3 regions of the Clostridium perfringens genome follow, and region 3 is predicted to be linked to each of the others. Evidence: a T-box and tRNA genes for the amino acid it is inferred to sense, from the RefSeq annotation. Region 3 holds a T-box; the other regions hold tRNA genes.

Region 1 (7,478 bases), 1.1 Mb from region 3:
CGGGACCTAAGCCGAGGCCGAAAGGCGTAGGTGATGGACAACTGGTTGATATTCCAGTACCACTACCATCGTTATTATCGATGGCGTGACGCAGGAGGATAGTGTGTGCTAGCTATTGGATGCTAGTCTAAGCGTTTAGGTAGTGAGAGTAGGCAAATCCGCTCTCATAATGCTGAGGCGTGATGGGGAAGGTTCCACGGAACCGAAGTACATGATTCCACGCTGCCAAGAAAAGCGTCTAGAGAGAGAAGTAGTGCCCGTACCGCAAACCGACACAGGTAGGTGAGGAGAGAATCCTAAGGCCGGCGGAAGAATTACAGTTAAGGAACTCGGCAAATTGACCCCGTAAGTTCGCGAGAAGGGGTGCCTACGAGAGTAGGCCGCAGAGAATAGGCCCAAGCAACTGTTTAGCAAAAACACAGGTCTCTGCTAAAGCGTAAGCTGATGTATAGGGGCTGACGCCTGCCCGGTGCTGGAAGGTTAAGGGGAACACTTAGCGCAAGCGAAGGTGTGAACTTAAGCCCCAGTAAACGGCGGCCGTAACTATAACGGTCCTAAGGTAGCGAAATTCCTTGTCAGGTAAGTTCTGACCCGCACGAATGGCGTAATGACTTGGGCACTGTCTCAACTGTAAATCCGGCGAAGTTGTAGTGCGAGTGAAGATGCTCGCTACCCGCGATTGGACGGAAAGACCCCGTAGAGCTTTACTGTAGCTTAGCATTGAGTTTTGGTATTGTCTGTACAGGATAGGTGGGAGACTAGGAAACCAGGGCGTCAGCCTTGGTGGAGTCAACCTTGGGATACCACCCTGACAGTACTGAAATTCTAACTGGCGGCCATGAATCTGGTCACAGGACATTGTTAGGTGGGCAGTTTGACTGGGGCGGTCGCCTCCTAAAAAGTAACGGAGGCGCCCAAAGGTTCCCTCAGAACGGTCGGAAATCGTTCGAAGAGTGCAAAGGCAGAAGGGAGCCTGACTGCGACACCCACAAGTGGAGCAGGGACGAAAGTCGGGCTTAGTGATCCGGTGGTACCTCGTGGGAGGGCCATCGCTCAACGGATAAAAGCTACCTCGGGGATAACAGGCTGATCTCCCCCAAGAGTCCACATCGACGGGGAGGTTTGGCACCTCGATGTCGGCTCGTCGCATCCTGGGGCTGAAGTAGGTCCCAAGGGTTGGGCTGTTCGCCCATTAAAGCGGCACGCGAGCTGGGTTCAGAACGTCGTGAGACAGTTCGGTCCCTATCCGTCGCGGGCGTAGGAAATTTGAGAGGAGCTGTCCTTAGTACGAGAGGACCGGGATGGACTGACCTCTGGTGTACCAGTTGTTCCGCCAGGAGCACAGCTGGGTAGCTAAGTCGGGAATGGATAAACGCTGAAAGCATCTAAGCGTGAAGCCAACCTCAAGATGAGATTTCCCATAGCGTAAGCTAGTAAGATCCCTTGAAGAACACAAGGTTGATAGGTCGGGGGTGTAAGCATGGTAACATGTTCAGCTGACCGATACTAATAGATCGAGGGCTTGACCAAATATAGTAAATTAAATATGTGCAATTTTGAAAGAACAAAGTTCTTTTAAGGAAACTCACTAAATCAAGTTTAGGAGTATCATTTTAAAACGAAATCGAAGATTTCTGTAAAATGACATCTGGTGATGATGTTCTTTAGGGTAACACCCGTTCCCATTCCGAACACGACGGTTAAGCCTTTAGAAGCCGATGGTACTGCACGGGAGACTGTGTGGGAGAGTAGGTGGTCGCCAGGTTTTTATTTTATGGCTCGATAGCTCAGTCGGTAGAGCAGAGGACTGAAAATCCTCGTGTCGCTGGTTCGATTCCTGCTCGAGCCACCAAAAGCTTAGTGAATTATTCGCTAAGCTTTTTTTATACAATTAAATAGTAATTTAAAGTTATATTTATTAATAATATAGTTAAAGTCATAATTAAAATTGATTTTTAATATGAACTAAGATGAATATGAATAAGATAAAAAAGTAAAAGGAATATTTATAAAATTTATTTATGTAAATAAATTTTATAAATATTCCTTTTTAAATTTTAAATCCACAATAAGTAGTTTCTTAGTTCATAGCAATAAAAGGGGAAGTTATTAAGGATATATTGTTGGGGAAGTATCATTAATTATTTTAAAACTAAGAATTAATCTACTTATTAATCGTGGATATTTTAATTATGGACAAATAACGGATTAATATACATAAATTGTAAAAATAATTGAGAATAAATAAATATTTAAATTAATATGATTTAATAAGTTAATTAATATTTTGAATTGATATTATTAATAAATAAGAGCGTTTTGATATAGATCTTTAAACAATTAGTTTAGTGAGGTGTTTTAATGAAGGATATTGTTATAATTGGAACTGAAAACATAGGAAAAGAGGTTGTTAAAATAATAGAGGCTATAAATTCAAAAAGAAATACTTGGAATGTGTTAGGATTTATAAGTCTTAAAAAAGATGAAGAAGGAAGTAATATTGAGGGATATAGTGTTCTTGGATCTATAGATTCAATGTTTAATTATTTTGAAGGTAGAAAAAAAGATAAGTTTTATTTTTTTAAGAAATTAGAAAGTCAAAATGAATTATTTACGATTATAGCAATAGACAACTGTAAATTAAAAAAAGAAATAGAAAATAAGTTGAAAGATAAAATAAAATTTGCTACTATTATTCATCCTGATGTTACTTTTTTTAATAAACAAGAAGTTGGAGAGGGAACTATAATATATCCAGGATTAATTGGTGTAGGAAGATTTAAGCTAGGTAAACATGTTATTTTAAAACAAAAATGCTCTTTAGGAAATAATATTGAGATAGGAGATTATTCTTTTATATCTTTTAATAGTAATATTGATAGTAATGTAATGGTTAAAGAGGGATCTTATATTGAAGCTAATACTACAATACTGGCAAATAACAATATAGATAAAAATATTTATATAAAAGAAGGTTCAATATTATATTAAAATTATAATTATATTTTAGAGATATTATTTTGTTTTATATATAAATTAGAAGGTTCATATTAAATATAGTGTGAATCTTCTTTTATTTTTTTATATAATATAGATAATTATCAATATATTATATATTTAAATAGATGGTTTTCTTTGAATTAATAGAATAATTGGAAAGAATAGAATAATTGGAAAGAATAGAATAAGTGGGAAAATATAAGATGTGGAAAATTGAAGAAGTAGAAAATTGAAGAAGTGGAAAGAATAGAATAGGAGAGCTTTTTGAAAAAGAGGTTTATAAAAAGATTTATTTTAGAAATGGATTTATAATCTGTTAAATTATTAGAAATATTTTTGATAAAATCTAATATATTAATTAAATGTTAATTGTGTTCATAAAATATTCAAAAGTATGTTGACATAAAATAAGTAGAGAGTTATTATATAATTACAGACACCCAGTGGGGGGTGGATGTGAAATGTATAGGGAGCGATGAACATGAATGCAGAGAAAAAGAAAGCATTACAGTGCTTGAAGACAGCAAAAGGGCAAATTGAAGGAATAATCAGAATGATTGAAGATGAGAGATATTGTATAGATATTTCAAATCAAGTAATGGCTTCCCAAGCATTATTAAAGAAAGCTAATAAATTAATATTGCAACAACATATGCATAATTGTGTTAAGAGTGCTTTCGAAAATAATGAATCTAAAGATGAAAAAATTGAAGAGATATTAAGTGTACTAAATAAGCTAATAGATAAATAAATATTATATTTCTAATGATGTATTTAGTTTTATTATAATATAAAGTTCTTTAAATCTGTTGTTTCTAGAGTTTCAATTTAGTTTAGTTGAATCCCTAAAAGCAAATTTAGGATGCTCTATATTAATAAATTATTCTAATGATTTACTTAACTTTATTAAGGTAAAATTATTTAGATCTGTTGTTTTTGGAGATTCAAATTTTTTTATTTGAGTAGCTTAAAGCGAATTTAGAATAATTACTGTAATATTTTTAGCTTATTTAAAATAAAAATATTATTGATCTAATGATGTGAGTGATTTTATAAATAATATAAAGTTATTTGGATCTATTGTTTTGGAGGGTTTAAAGAAATTTATTTTTTTAAGCAATTCAAAGTGATTTTAGAGCAATAAGAGATAATTTTTATATATTAATCATTTAACTATATAAGTAATTTTATAGACAATATAAAATTACTTATAGCTGATGTTTATATTTTTAAAATTCTTTAATAAATTTAAGGTTATTTTAGAATAATGTATGCTTTTATCATAATAAATCGAAATTCTAATGATGTTTATAGCTTTGTATATAGTATAAAGTTATTTAGATCTGTTGTTTTTTAGGGTTCAAAAGTTGATTTTTGAGCAATTTAAAGCGAATTTAGAATTAATGAATTTTTTTAAAAATTTAATTTTTATGAGTTTTTCTTTAAGTATATTAATAATAAAGTTAATAAATTAGAATTTAAGCTTGATAAATTAGGACATAGACTTAAAGAATATATATTTGACTTATAATAGGAAAAATAGAATGTGCATCCTGTGCAGCAACCATTGAGAATATGTTAAATAAAATGGGTGGTGTAGAGAATGTAAGTTTAGATTTTTTTTAAGGTTACATCCAACTATGATTCTAATAGGGTTGAAATAAGAGAGATTAGAGAAAGTTTAATAAGTTAGAATATAAGATTATAAGTCAAAGAATAAATTTTAAGATAAATAATTAAGAGAAGTTATATCAAAGGTGTATATTTTTGATATAACTTTTCTTTTTGTTTAATATGTAAAATATTTACAATTAAATCCAAAATGAAAGAAAATGAGATTTAATTTTATCTAATTTGAATAAATGGGCTAAAATACGATTTTATTTTTTGTAAGAAAACATATATACTAATTATATGGCAAATATTTACAAAATGAAGTCGAAAATATAATAATATATAAGTGAAGAAATAGTAAAGTAGAGTTGATAATTAAAATTACAAGCTTTATATTAATTAAGTTTGATTCATATGTGAAAAATAAAAGATTTATTAGGTACCATTAGAATTAGCACTAAAATATTCATTAATATTAGTATGAATATAGTTGCAAATAATAAAATAGTAAAAATATTTTGATATATAGAATATGTCAGTTTTTATAAGGTTATAGTTTTATTAATTAAGTTGAAAATATGCATAATATGAGGAATATGCTAAGTTGTTATTAAAAGTAGGGTAACTATTCTTAAAATTTAGGGGGATTTAAAATGGAGAATTTATTAAAGGATTATTCCAATGAAGAGGTTTTAAAAGCACTTAAGATAGTAACTGAGTTGAAATTAGAAAGAGAACAAGGAGACTTACCTGAATTTATTAGGGGGAGGGTTTCAGAGGTTTCTGAAGATGAGTTTGATTTAATACAAGCATACAATTATTATATGAGAGAATTGAGAAGGGGATCAGTTCTTTTAAGTGAGGAAGAGACAGAAAAGTGCGGATTTAATAGTAGGTTAGCTATAGATGTTGAGTTAAAGGATTTAATAATTTTTTTAAATACTCAGCCTAATATAAAAACTTTATATTCTTGTTCTGGACATCAGTTTGTAAGAGGACAAATAACATTTGAGGGGCTTTTAAAATTTCCTCAAGTAGATGATTTTAAAATTGAATATGCAGATGAAAGAGATGAGACAAAAGTAAGTTTTGATATACCAGAAAGAAGTTACGATTATTTAAATAAGCTTAGAAAGTTATACAATTATTTTTATTTAATCAATTATAATAATTTAAAAACTTTAACTAGGGATGAGGTTAGTGCAATCAAGATAAAAGAAAATTGTACTGCATAAAAAAATTACCCCGTTAAGTAGATTTTAAACAGTATTTTATACTGTGTTTACTTAGCGGGGTGTAATTTAATATAATAAAGCTTTTAAATTTATAAGAAAATAAGTTGTTTCAAAAAGGTATTTTCATAAGTATTTTCTTAATGTACTTCATAAATATCAGAAAGCTCTAACTCTATATTTTTATCATCTGTTATATAATCAACTAAATTATTGCTTTCTTCTGTGTAATTTAATTTTACATTTGGTAGCCATACTATAAATTCTGAACCTTTTATTCCATCACTTATAAGTTCAATTTTACCATCATGCAGTTCTGCAATGGACTTTACAATGCTAAGACCTATTCCACTACCTTCATTTCTTCTTTTTAAGGATTTATCAGCTTGTACAAATCTATCAAAAATTGATGCTTGCATTTCTTTGGGAATACCAATTCCATTATCTTTTATGCTTATTTTAACCCAATCCTTTGAGATGTTTAAATCTACAAATATTTCACCATGATTTTGGGTGAATTTTATTGCGTTTGAAAGTAAGTTAAGAATTAATCTTTCAATTTTTACAGGATCACATTTTATTATGTTTTCTTCAACATTAGTATCAAAGATTATATTAATATCCTTATTTTCAGAATGAGGAATAACCAAAGATACTATATTTTCTACAAGGAATACTATATCTCTATTAGTAAAATCAGCTTTTAAAAATCCAACTTCAATTTTACTAACATCAATAAGGTTATTTATAAGTCTAAGCATTCTATAACAATTTATCTTAAGACCTTGCTTATATTTATCATAGAAGTTATTAAAGTCCATAGGGTCAGTTTCATGCTTAGAATTTAATAACTGTATTGTAGAATAGATAATATTAAGTGGTGTTCTAAGCTCATGTGATATATTGGCGAAAAATTCATTTCTTATTTGTTCATAAGCCTTAGCTTCTTTAAATTTTATAGCTAAATTTTCAAGACGTTTTTTAGAGGTTAAGTTTTTTGCAACTATAACTTTTCCATAAGGAATTTCATTATTATCATTTAAAGTTCTAATTATAGATTCTACATATACAAAGGAATGTTTACCAACAAGTTTACATTTAATACTATCTTCCTCATCTTCTAGTTTTAATTGATTTAATATCTCATCATTTTTACCTAAAAGGTTTATTATAGGCATTCCTATAATTTCTTCATAGGTATAATTTAATGTTTTTAATACAGAATCATTAACATATGTAATTAAACCATTATTATCAACACTTATTATTAAATCCTGTACGTTATTATTTATACAACTTAATAATTGTTCATTTCTTTTAATATTTTTTGTTAGGGTATATTCTTCGGTTATATCTTTTAAATTCACAGCAAAATAATTTTTATTTTCAACATTTAATATCTGTATGTAGGCACTTACTATTTTGCCATTTTTTAAAATAAGCTTACCTTCCCAGTTGCCCTTATTAAAAAGTGCTTTAGTAGCATTTTTTTCAGAGTCATCTATAAAAATCGAATCTACAAATAATTTTTCTACCTCTTTAAGTTGATCTTTTAATTTAGTTGATTTGCAATAGCGTTCTCTTATTGTCTTGTTTGTATATATAACCTTCTTTTTATTATCATATAAAATT
Region 2 (7,478 bases), 1.2 Mb from region 3:
GGAGAACCTGCGGCTGGATCACCTCCTTTCTAAGGAATACATCTTAGGACAACTAAGATGATAATGAATTCTGGATAATATCTCTGTTTAATTTTGAGAGACTATCTCTCAAAATTGTTCTTTGAAAATTGCACATAATTTAATTTATAGAAACAACAAGCCAAATTGGCAAAACCAATTTCTATTCTTTGTAAAATGAGAACTATAACTAATATAGGTCAAGCTACAAAGGGCGCATGGTGAATGCCTTGGCATCAGGAGCCGATGAAGGACGTGATAAGCTGCGATAAGCTTCGGGTAGGCGCACATAGCCTGAGATCCGAAGATCTCCGAATGAGGAAACTCACATGGGAAACCCCATGTATCATTAAGTGAATACATAGCTTAATGAAGGTAACCCAGGGAACTGAAACATCTAAGTACCTGGAGGAAGAGAAAGAAAAATCGATTTTCTTAGTAGCGGCGAGCGAAAGGGAAAGAGCCCAAACCGGAAACTTGTTTCCGGGGTTGTGGACATAGCATAAAAGTGGAGGCTATTGTAACTGAAGAGAACTGGAAAGTTCCACCGTAGAAGGTAATAGTCCTGTAAGTGAAACGAGAAGACCACGAGTTATGATCCAGAGTACCACGAGACACGTGAAACCTTGTGGGAAGCAGGGAGGACCACCTCCCAAGGCTAAATACTACCTGATGACCGATAGTGAAGCAGTACCGTGAGGGAAAGGTGAAAAGAACCCCGGGAGGGGAGTGAAATAGAACCTGAAACCGTGTGCCTACAACCGCTCAGAGCCCCTTATGAGGGTGATGAGGTGCTTTTTGTAGAACGAGCCAACGAGTTACGGTATGTAGCAAGGTTAAGTACTTAAGGTACGGAGCCGAAGGGAAACCGAGTCTGAATAGGGCGACTAGTTGCATGCCGTAGACCCGAAACCGGGTGACCTATCCATGGCCAGGTTGAAGCGAGGGTAAAACCTCGTGGAGGACCGAACCACGTTGCTGTTGAAAAAGCATGGGATGAGCTGTGGATAGCGGAGAAATTCCAATCGAACCCGGAGATAGCTGGTTCTCTCCGAAATAGCTTTAGGGCTAGCGTCGAGTATGAGTAGTGGAGGTAGAGCACTGAATGGGCTAGGGGGCATAGCGCTTACCGAACCTTATCAAACTCCGAATGCCACATACTTTGAGCTCGGCAGTCAGACTACGAATGATAAGATCCGTGGTCAAAAGGGAAACAGCCCAGATCGTCAGCTAAGGTCCCAAAGTGTAAGTTAAGTGGGAAAGGATGTGAGATTTCTAAGACAACTAGGATGTTGGCTTAGAAGCAGCCATTCATTAAAAGAGTGCGTAATAGCTCACTAGTCGAGAGATCTTGCGCCGAAAATGTAACGGGGCTAAACTTACCACCGAAGCTACGGGCTTGAACTTAGTTCAAGCGGTAGGAGAGCGTCGTAACCGGGCTGAAGTCGTACCGTAAGGAGCGGTGGACTGGTTACGAGTGAGAATGTTGGCATCAGTAGCGAGATGTGGGTGAGAATCCCACAGGCCGAAAACCTAAGGTTTCCTCAGGAAGGTTCGTCCGCTGAGGGTTAGTCGGGACCTAAGCCGAGGCCGAAAGGCGTAGGTGATGGACAACTGGTTGATATTCCAGTACCACTACCATCGTTATTATCGATGGCGTGACGCAGGAGGATAGTGTGTGCTAGCTATTGGATGCTAGTCTAAGCGTTTAGGCAGTGAGAGTAGGCAAATCCGCTCTCATAATGCTGAGGCGTGATGGGGAAGGTTCCACGGAACCGAAGTACATGATTCCACGCTGCCAAGAAAAGCGTCTAGAGAGAGAAGTAGTGCCCGTACCGCAAACCGACACAGGTAGGTGAGGAGAGAATCCTAAGGCCGGCGGAAGAATTACAGTTAAGGAACTCGGCAAATTGACCCCGTAAGTTCGCGAGAAGGGGTGCCTACGAGAGTAGGCCGCAGAGAATAGGCCCAAGCAACTGTTTAGCAAAAACACAGGTCTCTGCTAAAGCGTAAGCTGATGTATAGGGGCTGACGCCTGCCCGGTGCTGGAAGGTTAAGGGGAACACTTAGCGCAAGCGAAGGTGTGAACTTAAGCCCCAGTAAACGGCGGCCGTAACTATAACGGTCCTAAGGTAGCGAAATTCCTTGTCAGGTAAGTTCTGACCCGCACGAATGGCGTAATGACTTGGGCACTGTCTCAACTGTAAATCCGGCGAAGTTGTAGTGCGAGTGAAGATGCTCGCTACCCGCGATTGGACGGAAAGACCCCGTAGAGCTTTACTGTAGCTTAGCATTGAGTTTTGGTATTGTCTGTACAGGATAGGTGGGAGACTAGGAAACCAGGGCGTCAGCCTTGGTGGAGTCAACCTTGGGATACCACCCTGACAGTACTGAAATTCTAACTGGCGGCCATGAATCTGGTCACAGGACATTGTTAGGTGGGCAGTTTGACTGGGGCGGTCGCCTCCTAAAAAGTAACGGAGGCGCCCAAAGGTTCCCTCAGAACGGTCGGAAATCGTTCGAAGAGTGCAAAGGCAGAAGGGAGCCTGACTGCGACACCCACAAGTGGAGCAGGGACGAAAGTCGGGCTTAGTGATCCGGTGGTACCTCGTGGGAGGGCCATCGCTCAACGGATAAAAGCTACCTCGGGGATAACAGGCTGATCTCCCCCAAGAGTCCACATCGACGGGGAGGTTTGGCACCTCGATGTCGGCTCGTCGCATCCTGGGGCTGAAGTAGGTCCCAAGGGTTGGGCTGTTCGCCCATTAAAGCGGCACGCGAGCTGGGTTCAGAACGTCGTGAGACAGTTCGGTCCCTATCCGTCGCGGGCGTAGGAAATTTGAGAGGAGCTGTCCTTAGTACGAGAGGACCGGGATGGACTGACCTCTGGTGTACCAGTTGTTCCGCCAGGAGCACAGCTGGGTAGCTAAGTCGGGAATGGATAAACGCTGAAAGCATCTAAGCGTGAAGCCAACCTCAAGATGAGATTTCCCATAGCATAAGCTAGTAAGATCCCTTGAAGAACACAAGGTTGATAGGTCGGGGGTGTAAGCATGGTAACATGTTCAGCTGACCGATACTAATAGATCGAGGGCTTGACCAAATATAGTATTAATTATGTGCAATTTTGAAAAAACAAAAACTTTCAAACATCTGGTGATGATGTTCTTTAGGGTAACACCCGTTCCCATTCCGAACACGACGGTTAAGCCTTTAGAAGCCGATGGTACTGCACGGGAGACTGTGTGGGAGAGTAGGTGGTCGCCAGGTTTTTATTTTATGGCTCGATAGCTCAGTCGGTAGAGCAGAGGACTGAAAATCCTCGTGTCGCTGGTTCGATTCCTGCTCGAGCCACCAAAAGCTTAGTGAATAATTCACTAAGCTTTTTTTGTACATAAATTTCAAACTCTTATTTAAAATAAGGAGTTCTAAATAAGAAGTTATAATATTATATTGAGATTTGAATAAGTCATAAATATCTATAAAATAGTTAGATTACAATAAGAAGACTATAAGAATAAAAAAATATATATTTGTTTTTATTAAACAAAATATATATTTTAAGGGTAGAACGGTTAAACTAGGTATCAATACAACCTGGTTTTTATTAAATATAGAAAAGTTTTAGTGATAGTATAATTATTTTCTACATACATAGAAGGCTATTTTTTATAGAGCATAAAAAATATTTTTATATGAGATTATTAAAATGTAAAATAAGAATATAATTTATATTTTTAATTTATATTTTGAACTTATGTTAAAAATTAAAAGAGGATCTTAATAAGATCCTCTTTTAATTTTATTTTTTAATTTATTTCTTTTAATTTATCTAGAACTTTTTCTATGTGTCCTTTAACTCTTACTTTTCTAAATTCTTCTATTAATATTCCTTCTTTATTTATTAAGAAAGTACTTCTTTCTACACCCATATATTTTTTGCCGTACATATTTTTTTCTTTTATTACATCGTATAATTTACAAACTATTTCATCTGGATCACTAAGTAATACAAATGGAAGTGATAATTTAGTAATAAATTTATCGTGAGATGCTAAAGAATCTCTAGAAACACCTAAAATAATTGCATTTAAATCATGAAAGTTTTGTATGTTATCTCTAAAATCACAAGCTTCTGTAGTACAACCAGCAGTGTTATCCTTAGGATAAAAATATAAAACTATATTTTTTCCTTTGTAATCACTTAGTGAATGTTCTTTTCCATCAGAACCCATAAGTTTAAAATCTGGAGCTAATTTATTTATTTCAATTGACATAAGAATCCCTCCTTTAAATTATATATATTATATAATAATTACTATTCATTATCAACAAAGTGGAAGAGAGATATTCATATGTATAAAATTTAAATATAAAAATTTAAATTTTAGAGGAGGAATTTATTGTCTTTTAGTAATTAACATGAACTTTAGGGAGAAAATTATAGAGATAAGAATTATAACTTTTTATTAGTTGATAAAAACTTTAGTTTATATTCTAAAGTTTTTAATAATTAAATTTAAAGTGTGAATTGTAAGTTTTTAGTGATTAACTTTATAGGGTGAATTATAATTTTTTTAGAAGTTAGAAGTTAGAAGTTAGAAGTTAGAAGTTAGAAGTTAGAAGTTAGAAGTTAGAAGTTAGAAGTTAGAAGTTAGAAGTTAGAAGTTAGAAGTTAGAAGTTAGAAGTTAGAAGTTAGAAGTTAGAAGTTAGAAGTTAGAAGTTAGAAGTTAGAAGTTAGAAATTAATTTGAATTTTAAGTGTTAGAAACCTTAAAGTTAGTATTTAAAATCTTAAGGTTTAAGAATATAAAAAATATGTAGTATTAGTTTGTTAAACTTGAGCCTGATTTTTAAGAGAAAAAATTTATAAGTAAGAAATTTTTAATTATATATTATTAAAGTATAAACTTATTTTATAGATTAGGAAAATACTCAGAATTTCTTTTTAATTCATTAAATGTATGTTAATATATGAAGTATAGGAAAATAAAACTTTAATTAAAAAGGAGATAATATATATGGAAAAGAAAGTTCTAGCAACAGTTGGAAATACAGAAATAACTTCAGACTATATAGATGAGATAATAGCAAGATACCCAGCTCAACAACAAGCTATGCTTGCTAGTGATGAAGGTAAAAGACAAGTTTTAGAGCAAGCTATTGCTTTTGAATTAATGTCTGAATTTGCAAAAGAAACTGGATTAGATAAGACTGAAGAGTTTAAAGATCAATTAAATAAATTTGCTAAAGAATTATTAGCTCAAATGGTAATGAAAAAGACTTTATCATCAGTTACTGTAACAGATGATGAAGCAAAAGCTTTTTACGAAGAGCATAAAGAAAACTTCGTTGAATTAGAAACTGTAACAGCTAAGCACATCTTAGTTGCATCAGAAGAAGAAGCTAAAAAAGTAGAAGAAGAAATAGCTTCAGGTTCAATAACTTTTGAAGATGCTGCTAACAAATACTCAAGCTGTCCTTCAAAGGAACAAGGTGGTAACTTAGGTTCATTCTCAAAAGGAATGATGGTTCCAGAATTTGAAGAAGCTGCATTTAACTTAGAGTTAGGAGTAGTTAGTGCTCCAGTTAAAACTCAATTTGGATATCACTTAATAAAAGTTGAAGACAAAACAGAAGCTAAAACTAAAGCTTTTGAAGATGTTAAAGAGCAAGTTGTTAATATGTTAATTCAAGAAAGACAACAAAAGAAATACTTAGAATTAATAAAAGAATTAAGAGAAAAATATGGAGTTAAATTAGCTTAATTTAAGACTCTATTAAAAAGTTAGGTGTAGAATTTTATTCTATATCTAACTTTTTTTATTGTTTTTAGTGTAGTAATATGTATAAATGACAATACTTAAGTTAGAGATTCTTAATAAACTTAATTTATATATTTTTAAAATTAGAAGATATTAAAAATATAAATTCTAAATTATATTTTAGAATTTAGAATAATAAGAATGTCCTAGTAACTTTATTATTAATTAAGATTAATTTATATATTTAGTATTTATATTTAATAGTTTTTAGTGAATTTGGATTTTATATGAAGTTAGTTTATTGAAAGAAGTATTAGCTATATTTGTAGCTTTTAAGAAAAGGCTTAAACAAGAAGTATATTTTGCTACTTTGTAAGAGAAATGTATAAATATTTATTAAGTATTTGTGGTATAATTAGGTTTAGTTATTTTACAAAAAAATAGATGATAAGCAGAGGTGAACAACTTGAAGGATTGGCTTGAGATTGAGAAAAGTATTTTTTCTCATTGGAGAATGATATTTAGCATATCCAAGAAAGAATTTAAAAAAGAGTTTGCTGGTTCTAAGTTAGGTATGGCTTGGGCTATAATAAGACCACTAGCTATGATAACTGTTTTCTGGATGATATTTTCAACTGGAATGAGAACAACTAGTTCAAATGTACAGGTTAATTATTTAGTTTGGCTAGTTTCAGCATACATACCATGGATATTTATTTCTGATGTAATTATGTCAGGCGCAGGTTCCATAAGGGTTAATTCCTTTTTGGTTAAAAAGGTTAAATTCCCTGTAGAAATATTACCTACTATAAGAATAGTAATTAGTTTTTACACATTTTTAATTTTGCTAGTAATAAGTTTTATAATATTTGCAGTCAATGGTAACTTAAATCTAATAAATATACCTAAATTGATTTATGCCATTATCATAACTATAATATTTTTGGCAGCTTTATCAAGATTACTATCTGCATGGGTGGTAATGTCAATTGATATATTACATGGAATATCTGTATTTATGCAATTTTTATTCTGGATGTGTCCAGTTATGTGGCAAGCAGGAGAATTGCCTGTAGGTTCTAGTATGCCTTGGATTGAGAAAATACTAAAATTAAACCCTTTATATTACTTAGCTGTTTTATTTAGGGACGCATATTTAGGAACACATACAGTTAGTTTAGCATATGGAGTTTATTTCTGGGTAGTAACTATAATATTATTCATATTTGGATCTAAAGTATTTAAAAAATTTAGACCAGAATTTGATGATGTTTTATAAAAAGAGAGGTACAGAATATGTCTGTTGCTATAAGAGTTAAAGACTTAACTAAAAAATATAAGTTATATCAAAAGAGATCTGAAAGATTAGCGAATGCTTTTGGTAAAGAAAAGAATATAAAAGAATTTTATGCTTTAAAGGGCGTTTCTTTTGAGATAAGCAAGGGAGAATGTGTTGGTATTATCGGTCATAATGGGGCCGGTAAATCAACACTTTTAAAATTACTAACAGGAGTGGCTTTCCCTACTTCTGGAGAGATTGAGATAAATGGAAGATTAGCATCTATGCTAGAATTGGGGTCAGGATTTAATCCTGAGCTTACTGGTATGGAAAATATTTATTTCAATGGTAGTTTAAATGGTTTAACTAAGGAAGAGATAGATGGAAAATTAAAGGATATACTTGAGTTTGCTGAT
Region 3 (7,478 bases):
AGTGCATACAAATACCCAGAAGATAAAATATTAATAGGATAAATAAGTTAGGAGTGTAAGGCTTATGTCAAGTAAACAATTCGTTATTATAGGATTAGGAAGATTTGGATCATCAGTAGCTAAAACTTTATATGCTTTAGGTCATGATGTTTTAGCAATTGATTCTAATGAGGATTTAGTTCAAGAAATATCAGATAGTGTAACTCATGCAGTTCAAATGGATGCAACAGATGAAAATGCTTTAAGAACTTTAGGATTAAGAAATTTTGATGTGGCTGTAGTTACAATAGGAGCTAACATACAAGCAAGTGTTATGGCAACATTACTTGTAAAAGATATGGGAATAAAATATATAATTGCTAAGGGAAATAGTGATTTACATGCTAAAGTTTTATATAAAATAGGAGCAGACAGAGTAATCTTACCTGAGAAGGATATGGGAGTTAGAGTAGCTCACAACTTAGTTTCTTCAAGCATCTTAGATTATATAGAATTATCTCCAGATTATTCTATAATTGAAATAGAAAGTCCAAAAGAGTGGTATGGAAAGTCTATGAAAGAATTAAGCTTAAGAAGTAAATACGGAATAAACGTAATGGCTATTAAGAGAAACAATGAAGTTAATATATCTCCAGATGCAGATGATGTTATTAATAAGGATGACATAGTAGTTGCTATAGGTTCTGCAGAGGATTTAACAAAATTAGAAGGAAAGATATTTAGACATTAATATCTTCTAGAAAGGATTATTTGCTTTGTTAGAAATCGAAAGTAAAAACAATAACTTATTTAAAGAGATAAAAAAGTTAAAAGAAAAAAAGCATAGAATAAAGAGTAATAAGTATCTTATTGAAGGTTTAAGATTTGTAGAGGAAGCTATAAAAAGTAAAGTATCAATAGATTCAATAATTTTTACAGAAAGTTTTAAGGAGAAAAATCCTGACTTATTCTTAAAAATTAATGAAAATATAAAGCTTATACAAATGAATGAAACTCTTTTAAAACAACTTTGTTCAACGGAAAATCCACAAGGAATTGTTGGTGTTATAAATATGCAAAACAAGGAATTAAAAAGTGGAGAGCTAGTTGTTTTAGTAGATAAGGTTCAAGATCCAGGAAATATGGGAACAATAATAAGAACAGCTCATGCAGCAGGTGCAGCAGGAATAGTAATGACTAAAGGTACTGTTGACATATATAACGATAAGACTCTAAGATCAACAATGGGTTCAATATTTTATATTCCAATTGTTGAGGATAATTCTTTAGATTTTGTAAAATCATTAAAGAAGGAAGGGTATAAACTTGTAGTAAGTTCTCTTCAAGGAAAAAATAATTTCTTTGAAGAAAATCTTCAAGGAAAAGTTATGATAGCTGTTGGTAATGAGGGAAATGGTGTCAGTGATGAAGTATATGATATTGCAGACATAAAAGTTAAAATTCCTATGCCTGGTGAAGCTGAATCTTTAAATGTAGCTGTAGCTACTTCTATAATGATATATGAAAAGATAAGACAATCATTTAAATAAATCAAGAGGTTTTATAAAAAAGACTTTTAATAAAACTTACAAATATATTCTAAGAATTACTAGAGATTCTTTTAATACTATTTGTAAGTTTTATTATTAACTTTTCATATAATCTCTTGATTTTTTTTATAAGTAAAATTCTATTAAATAGGAAAAAATAATAAATGCCTTGATTATAAATACTATTATATGTATAATATACTTTGAATTGAATAGATAAAAACATTGATAGAGAGAGTAGATATAGTAATTTCTTATCAGGGAAAAAATGCCATGGACTGAAAGCATTTTTAGAAACCTATATTGAAGTTCACTCTGGAGTTCTAACTGTGAAATATAAAGTAGTAGTTAGCGGCATAGTCGTTATTTGAAATTAAGTGAGTACTAATTTTTTTAGTACTAATTAGGGTGGTACCACGGATATGAATACCCCGTCCCTTGTTTTTGAGGGATGGGGTTTATTTTATTTTAATTGAAATGTGTCAATAATGAAAATATACTATTAAAATTAAATCTAAGATTAAATAATGACTAAAAAATAGATATTAGGGTTCTAAGAGCTTTAAGATAAAATCTAATATATTAATTATATATCAGGAAAGGAGAATGAAAATGCAAGATAAGTTAAATCAAATTAAAGAATTAGCTTTAGTAGAAATTAAAGAAGCTAAAGATAGTACTACTATTGATACAATAAGAGTTAAATATCTTGGTAAAAAGGGAGAACTTACAACTATATTAAGAGGAATGGGATCTCTATCTAAAGAGGAGAGACCAATAGTTGGTAAGTTAGCTAATGAGGTAAGAGAGGTTTTAGAAGCTGAATTAGAGGCTGTAACAAAGGCTGTTAAAGAAGCTGAAAAACAAGAAAAGCTTAAAAATGAAGTAATAGATATTTCAATGCCTGGTAAAAAACAAACAATAGGAAAGAAACATCCATTAGAGCAAACTTTAGATGAAATGAAAAAAATATTTGTTTCAATGGGATTTGCTATAGAAGATGGTCCAGAGGTTGAGAAAGATTACTATAACTTTGAAGCCTTAAACATTCCTAAGAATCATCCAGCTAGAAGTGAGCAAGATACATTTTACATAAATGATAATGTAGTTTTAAGAACTCAAACTTCTCCAGTTCAAGCTAGAGTAATGGAAAAACAACAACCACCAATAAAAATGATCTCACCTGGTAAGGTATTTAGATCAGATGCTGTTGATGCTACGCATTCACCAATATTCTACCAAATGGAAGGTCTAGTTATAGATAAGGATATAACTTTTGCAGATCTTAAGGGAACTTTAGAGTTATTTGCTAAAAAAATGTTTGGTGATAAAGTAAAAACTAAGTTTAGACCACATCATTTCCCATTCACTGAGCCATCAGCTGAAATGGATGCTACATGCTTTGTATGTAACGGAAAAGGATGTAAAGTATGTAAGGGAGAAGGTTGGATAGAAATACTAGGTTGTGGTATGGTTCACCCTCAAGTTTTAAGAAACTGTGGAATAGACCCAGAAGTTTATAGTGGATTTGCTTTCGGCTTTGGTGTAGACAGAATGGTTATGCTTAAGTATGGAATAGATGACATAAGATTATTATACGAAAGTGATATGAGATTCTTAAATCAATTCTAGTTTTAAAATAGGAGGTAAAAAAGATGAAAGTACCATTTAATTGGCTTAAAGATTACGTTGATATAGATATGACAGCAGAAGAGTTAGGCGATGCTTTAACTTTATCAGGATCAAAAGTAGAAGAGGTCGTAACTGCTGGTGCAGAAATAGAAAATATAGTTACTTGTCAAATAGATAAAATAGAACAACATCCTGATGCTGAAAAGCTTAAAATTTGTCAAGTAAACATAGGATCAGAAATGATTCAAATAGTAACAGCTGCAGATAATATGAAAGAACATGATAAAGTTCCAGTAGCTTTACATGGTGCAATATTAGCAGATGGAAGCAAAATCAAAAAAGGTAAATTAAGAGGAGAAGTTTCAAACGGAATGTTCTGTTCAGAAGAAGAATTAGGAATTGCTGACGGAAAAGAAGTTATTGGACTTATGATTTTACCAGAGGATGCTCCAATTGGTGTTTGTATAAAAGAATATTTAGGTCTTAATAAACAAGTTTTAGATTTTGAAATAACTTCAAATAGACCTGATTGTTTAAGTGTTTTAGGTATGGCTAGAGAAACAGCAGCTACAACAAGAAAAACTTACAGAATGCCAAGTACTAAGTTTGAAGTTAAATGTGATAAAAACATAAATGATGAAATAAAAGTTTCAGTTAATGATAAGCTTTGTAATAGATATATGGCTAGAGGAGTTAAAAATGTAAAGGTAGCTCCATCACCAACTTGGATGCAAGAAAGATTATTAGATGCTGGGGTTAGACCTATAAATAACATAGTTGATATTACTAACTTTGTTATGTTAGAGCTTGGTCAACCAATGCATGCCTTTGATAGAAGAGAATTAAAATCTTCTAATATAGTAGTTGAGAGAGCTAAAGATGGAGATAAATTCGTAACTTTAGATGAAATAGAAAGAGAATTAAATTCAGATGTTCTTTGCATAAAAGATGGAGAAGAGATAGTTGCTTTAGCTGGTATAATGGGTGGATTAAACTCAGGTGTTAAAGATGATACAACAGAGATTGTATTTGAATCAGCTAACTTTGATGGAACTAACATAAGAGTTAATTCTAAAAATTTAGGATTAAGAACTGAAAGTTCATCAAGATTTGAAAAAGACATAGATCCAAACTTAGCAGCTTTAGCTTTAGACAGAGCATGTGCTTTAGTTGAAGAACTAGGCTGTGGAGAGATTATGGAAGGCACTATAGATGTCTACAATAATGTTAAAGAAGAAAAGACTTTAGAAGTAAGTGTTAGCTGGATAAACAAATTCTTAGGAACTTCATTAGAAGCAGAAGAAATGAAGAGATGTTTAGATAGCTTAGATTTAAAAACTACTATAAATGGAGATACATTAGAAATATTAGTACCTACATTTAGAATAGATGTTGATATAAGAGAAGATGTAGCAGAAGAAGTTGCAAGAATCTATGGATATAATAATATTCCAGCTACTTTAATATCAACTAGTACAGAAAAAGAAGCTAAGGACAAGAAACAATTATTAGATGAAAAAGTTATAGATACAATGTTAGCATCAGGCTTAAATCAATCTATAAGTTACTCATTTGTAAGTCCAAAAGTATTTGATAAAATATGTGTACCAGAAGATAGTAGCCTTAGAAATGTTGTTAAAATAAAGAATCCACTAGGAGAAGATTATAGTGTTATGAGAACTTCAACACTTCCTTCAATGATGGAATCTTTAGCTAGAAACTATTCAAGAAGCAATGAGATAGTTAGATTATTTGAAATAGGTAAAACTTATATTCCAAATTCAGATGAAAATGAATTACCAACTGAAAGAAATATATTAACAATTGGTATTTATGGACAATGCGATTACTTTGATTTAAAAGGAATAGTTGAAAACTTATTAGATTCATTAGGTCTTAAGAGCGCATCATTCAAGAGAATGAGTGAAAATCCAAGTTATCACCCAGGAAAAACTGCTGAGTTAATATTAGGTAGAACTTCACTAGGTGTTTTAGGAGAAATTCACCCAGATGTTAATGAAAACTACGGAGTAGATGTTCCTTGCTATGTTACTGAATTAGATTTAGATGCTATGTATAACTTCTCAAAAACAGAGAAAGCTTACAAACCATTACCTAAGTATCCAGCAATAACAAGAGATATAGCTTTACTTGTTGATGATGCAGTTCTAGTTCAAGAAATAGAAGATGCAATAAGAAAAGCTGGTGGTCAAGTAGTTGAAAAAGTTGAATTATTTGACGTTTATAAAGGTGCTCAAATACCAGAAGGTAAGAAGAGTATTGCATATGCTATAGCTTACAGAGATCCAAGCAAAACTTTAAAAGATAAAGATATAAATAAAGTTCATGATAAGATACTAAGAGCTTTAGAATATAAGCTAGGAGCTCAATTAAGAGAGCAATAATAGTTTTAAATATGTTATGTATATGTTAAAATGTACATAACATATTTTTTATTATGGAAGTAAGAGGTGTTTAAGGAAGTATGGCGACTGTTACGGTAACAATAAATGGAGTTGAATATAATTTAAAAGGCCATGAAGACGGAGAATATTTAAAAAAAGTAGCTGAATACGTAGAAGAAAAAACACAAGAGATGGCAACAAAAAATAATAAATTAAGTGCACTTGGAGTTTTATCTTTATCTGCATTAAACATAGCTGATGAATTATTTAAAGGAAACGATGAATATAATCAACTTATAGATTATTATGAAAAAGTAAAATCTGAATTAGAAAAGTCCAAAAAAGAAATAGAAGATCTTAAAGAACTAGAAGGAGAAAGTGTTTCTTTAAAGGAAAAACTAGATAAGATTACTTCAGAGAAAGAAGCCTTAGAAAAGAGTTTTAATGAATTAAAAGATAAAAAAGAAGAGATTGAGAAAAGCAGAGAAGAACTTAATAATAAATTTAATAAGCTAAATAGTGAAAATTCTAATTTAAAAGAAGAGCTTAAGAATACAAATAATAGAATGAATAATTCTAATGAGGAAATAGCTAATTTAAAGAAAGAAATTGAAAGATTAAAAAGTGAAAATAATAGTTTAAAATCAGCTAAGGATAAAAACTCACATGAAGTTGAAAAATTAAGTAAAGAACTTAAAGAGGTTAAATCAAATAATGCTGAGTTAAACAAAACTATAGAAATCTCAAGAAATAAAGAGAAAAACTTAAGTAATGAGATTAATAATTTAAAAAGTAAAAATAATAATGTGGAAAAAGAGCTTAGAGATCTTAAGGAAAAAAATAATAGCTTAAGCAGTATAGTTACTGAAGCTAAGAAAAACTTAGAACTATTAAATAAAGAGATTAATAGCTTAAAGGAAAGAAATAAGACTCAAAGAGAAGAAAATGAAAAGTTAACTTTAGAAGGAGAAAATCTAAAGATTAATTGCAAAGAAATAGAAGAAAAACTTGAAGGTTTAAATAAAGAAAATGGACAACTTAAAGAAACTTCAGAGCTTTTAAATAAAGAAAAAATTTGGATTAAAGATCAAAATAGTGGTTTAAAGAAGCAAATTTTAGAGTTAGAAGAAAATCTTCAATTAGCTTTAGAAGAAAAAGATGCTTTAGGTAAGAAGATTTCAGAGGATATGGAAGTTGAAATGAAAGCCTTAAAGGAAGAAGCTGAAGAAGTTAAGGCTGAAATGGAGATTTTAGAAGAGGAAGCTAAAAAGTTAAAAAGAGAAAAAGAACTTTTAATGGAGAATAATAAAGAGTTAAGACGTAACTGGCAAACAGCTAAGTATAAACTTTTAGATTTAGAGCAAAAATATTTAGATTCTCAAGTTAAGCTTGCCACTTCAAAAAAATCAAATAATGTTCTTTTAAAGAAAAAATAAAAGTGTATTTAGAGACTGTAAGAGATTTATGTGAAAATAAATTTTCTTACAGTCTTTTATAGTTTTAAATAAATTTATTATTTATATTAAGTAGTATATAAGACTTAATCTATCTTAAAATTCTTATAAGCTTAATTTAAAAGTAAGCTTTAATTACTAAATTGGGAAATAAAAAACTCCTTAAAAATTGTGTATCTTTATATAACTTACTTATTTATATAAAGATATAGTGAAAAATTAACTTTGATTTTAAATTTTACTTTTATATCAATTAAAAAATAAAATTATTTTTATAGGGGATATGAACATGGAATTAATTTTCTGTCCTTGAAGTAACAAGGAGTTAATTTTGTCTCTTCTAAGAATTTATAAAGTTTTTCGAAATTTCTACCTACATGCTCTATTTTGTGAGAATCTGAACCAAGGGTTATATATTTACCTCCAAGTTCTCTATAGTATGAATAGATTTCTACCAT

The links. The T-box of region 3 lies ahead of pheS (phenylalanine--tRNA ligase subunit alpha). A T-box ahead of a tRNA ligase gene usually reads a tRNA of that ligase, here a tRNA-Phe.
Positions count from the first base shown of each region.
Region 1: it has a tRNA-Phe gene. The T-box ahead of pheS (phenylalanine--tRNA ligase subunit alpha) is inferred to sense a tRNA for this amino acid. The anticodon was not compared.
Region 2: it has a tRNA-Phe gene. The T-box ahead of pheS (phenylalanine--tRNA ligase subunit alpha) is inferred to sense a tRNA for this amino acid. The anticodon was not compared.

Region 1 covers NZ_CP065681.1:52,721-60,198, reverse strand. The annotation lists rRNA gene I6G60_RS00550 (23S ribosomal RNA) at 1-1,530, shown strand, start outside; rRNA gene rrf (5S ribosomal RNA) at 1,648-1,765, shown strand; tRNA gene I6G60_RS00540 (tRNA-Phe) at 1,777-1,852, shown strand; gene I6G60_RS00535 (LbetaH domain-containing protein) at 2,362-2,991, shown strand; gene I6G60_RS00530 (metal-sensing transcriptional repressor) at 3,482-3,751, shown strand; gene I6G60_RS15455 (cation transporter) at 4,528-4,626, shown strand; gene I6G60_RS00520 (hypothetical protein) at 5,268-5,849, shown strand; gene I6G60_RS00515 (sensor histidine kinase) at 5,987-7,478, opposite strand, start outside.
Region 2 covers NZ_CP065681.1:3,277,687-3,285,164, reverse strand. The annotation lists rRNA gene I6G60_RS15155 (16S ribosomal RNA) at 1-29, shown strand, start outside; rRNA gene I6G60_RS15150 (23S ribosomal RNA) at 217-3,121, shown strand; rRNA gene rrf (5S ribosomal RNA) at 3,171-3,288, shown strand; tRNA gene I6G60_RS15140 (tRNA-Phe) at 3,300-3,375, shown strand; gene I6G60_RS15135 (peroxiredoxin) at 3,828-4,295, opposite strand; gene I6G60_RS15130 (peptidylprolyl isomerase) at 5,040-5,786, shown strand; gene I6G60_RS15125 (ABC transporter permease) at 6,241-7,062, shown strand; gene I6G60_RS15120 (ABC transporter ATP-binding protein) at 7,080-7,478, shown strand, end outside.
Region 3 covers NZ_CP065681.1:1,194,212-1,201,689, forward strand. The annotation lists gene I6G60_RS05905 (TrkH family potassium uptake protein) at 1-42, shown strand, start outside; gene I6G60_RS05910 (potassium channel family protein) at 65-730, shown strand; gene I6G60_RS05915 (TrmH family RNA methyltransferase) at 756-1,529, shown strand; T-box leader at 1,746-1,971, shown strand; gene pheS (phenylalanine--tRNA ligase subunit alpha) at 2,142-3,161, shown strand; gene pheT (phenylalanine--tRNA ligase subunit beta) at 3,185-5,566, shown strand; gene I6G60_RS05930 (cell division protein ZapA) at 5,647-7,002, shown strand; gene I6G60_RS05935 (histidinol phosphate phosphatase) at 7,293-7,478, opposite strand, start outside.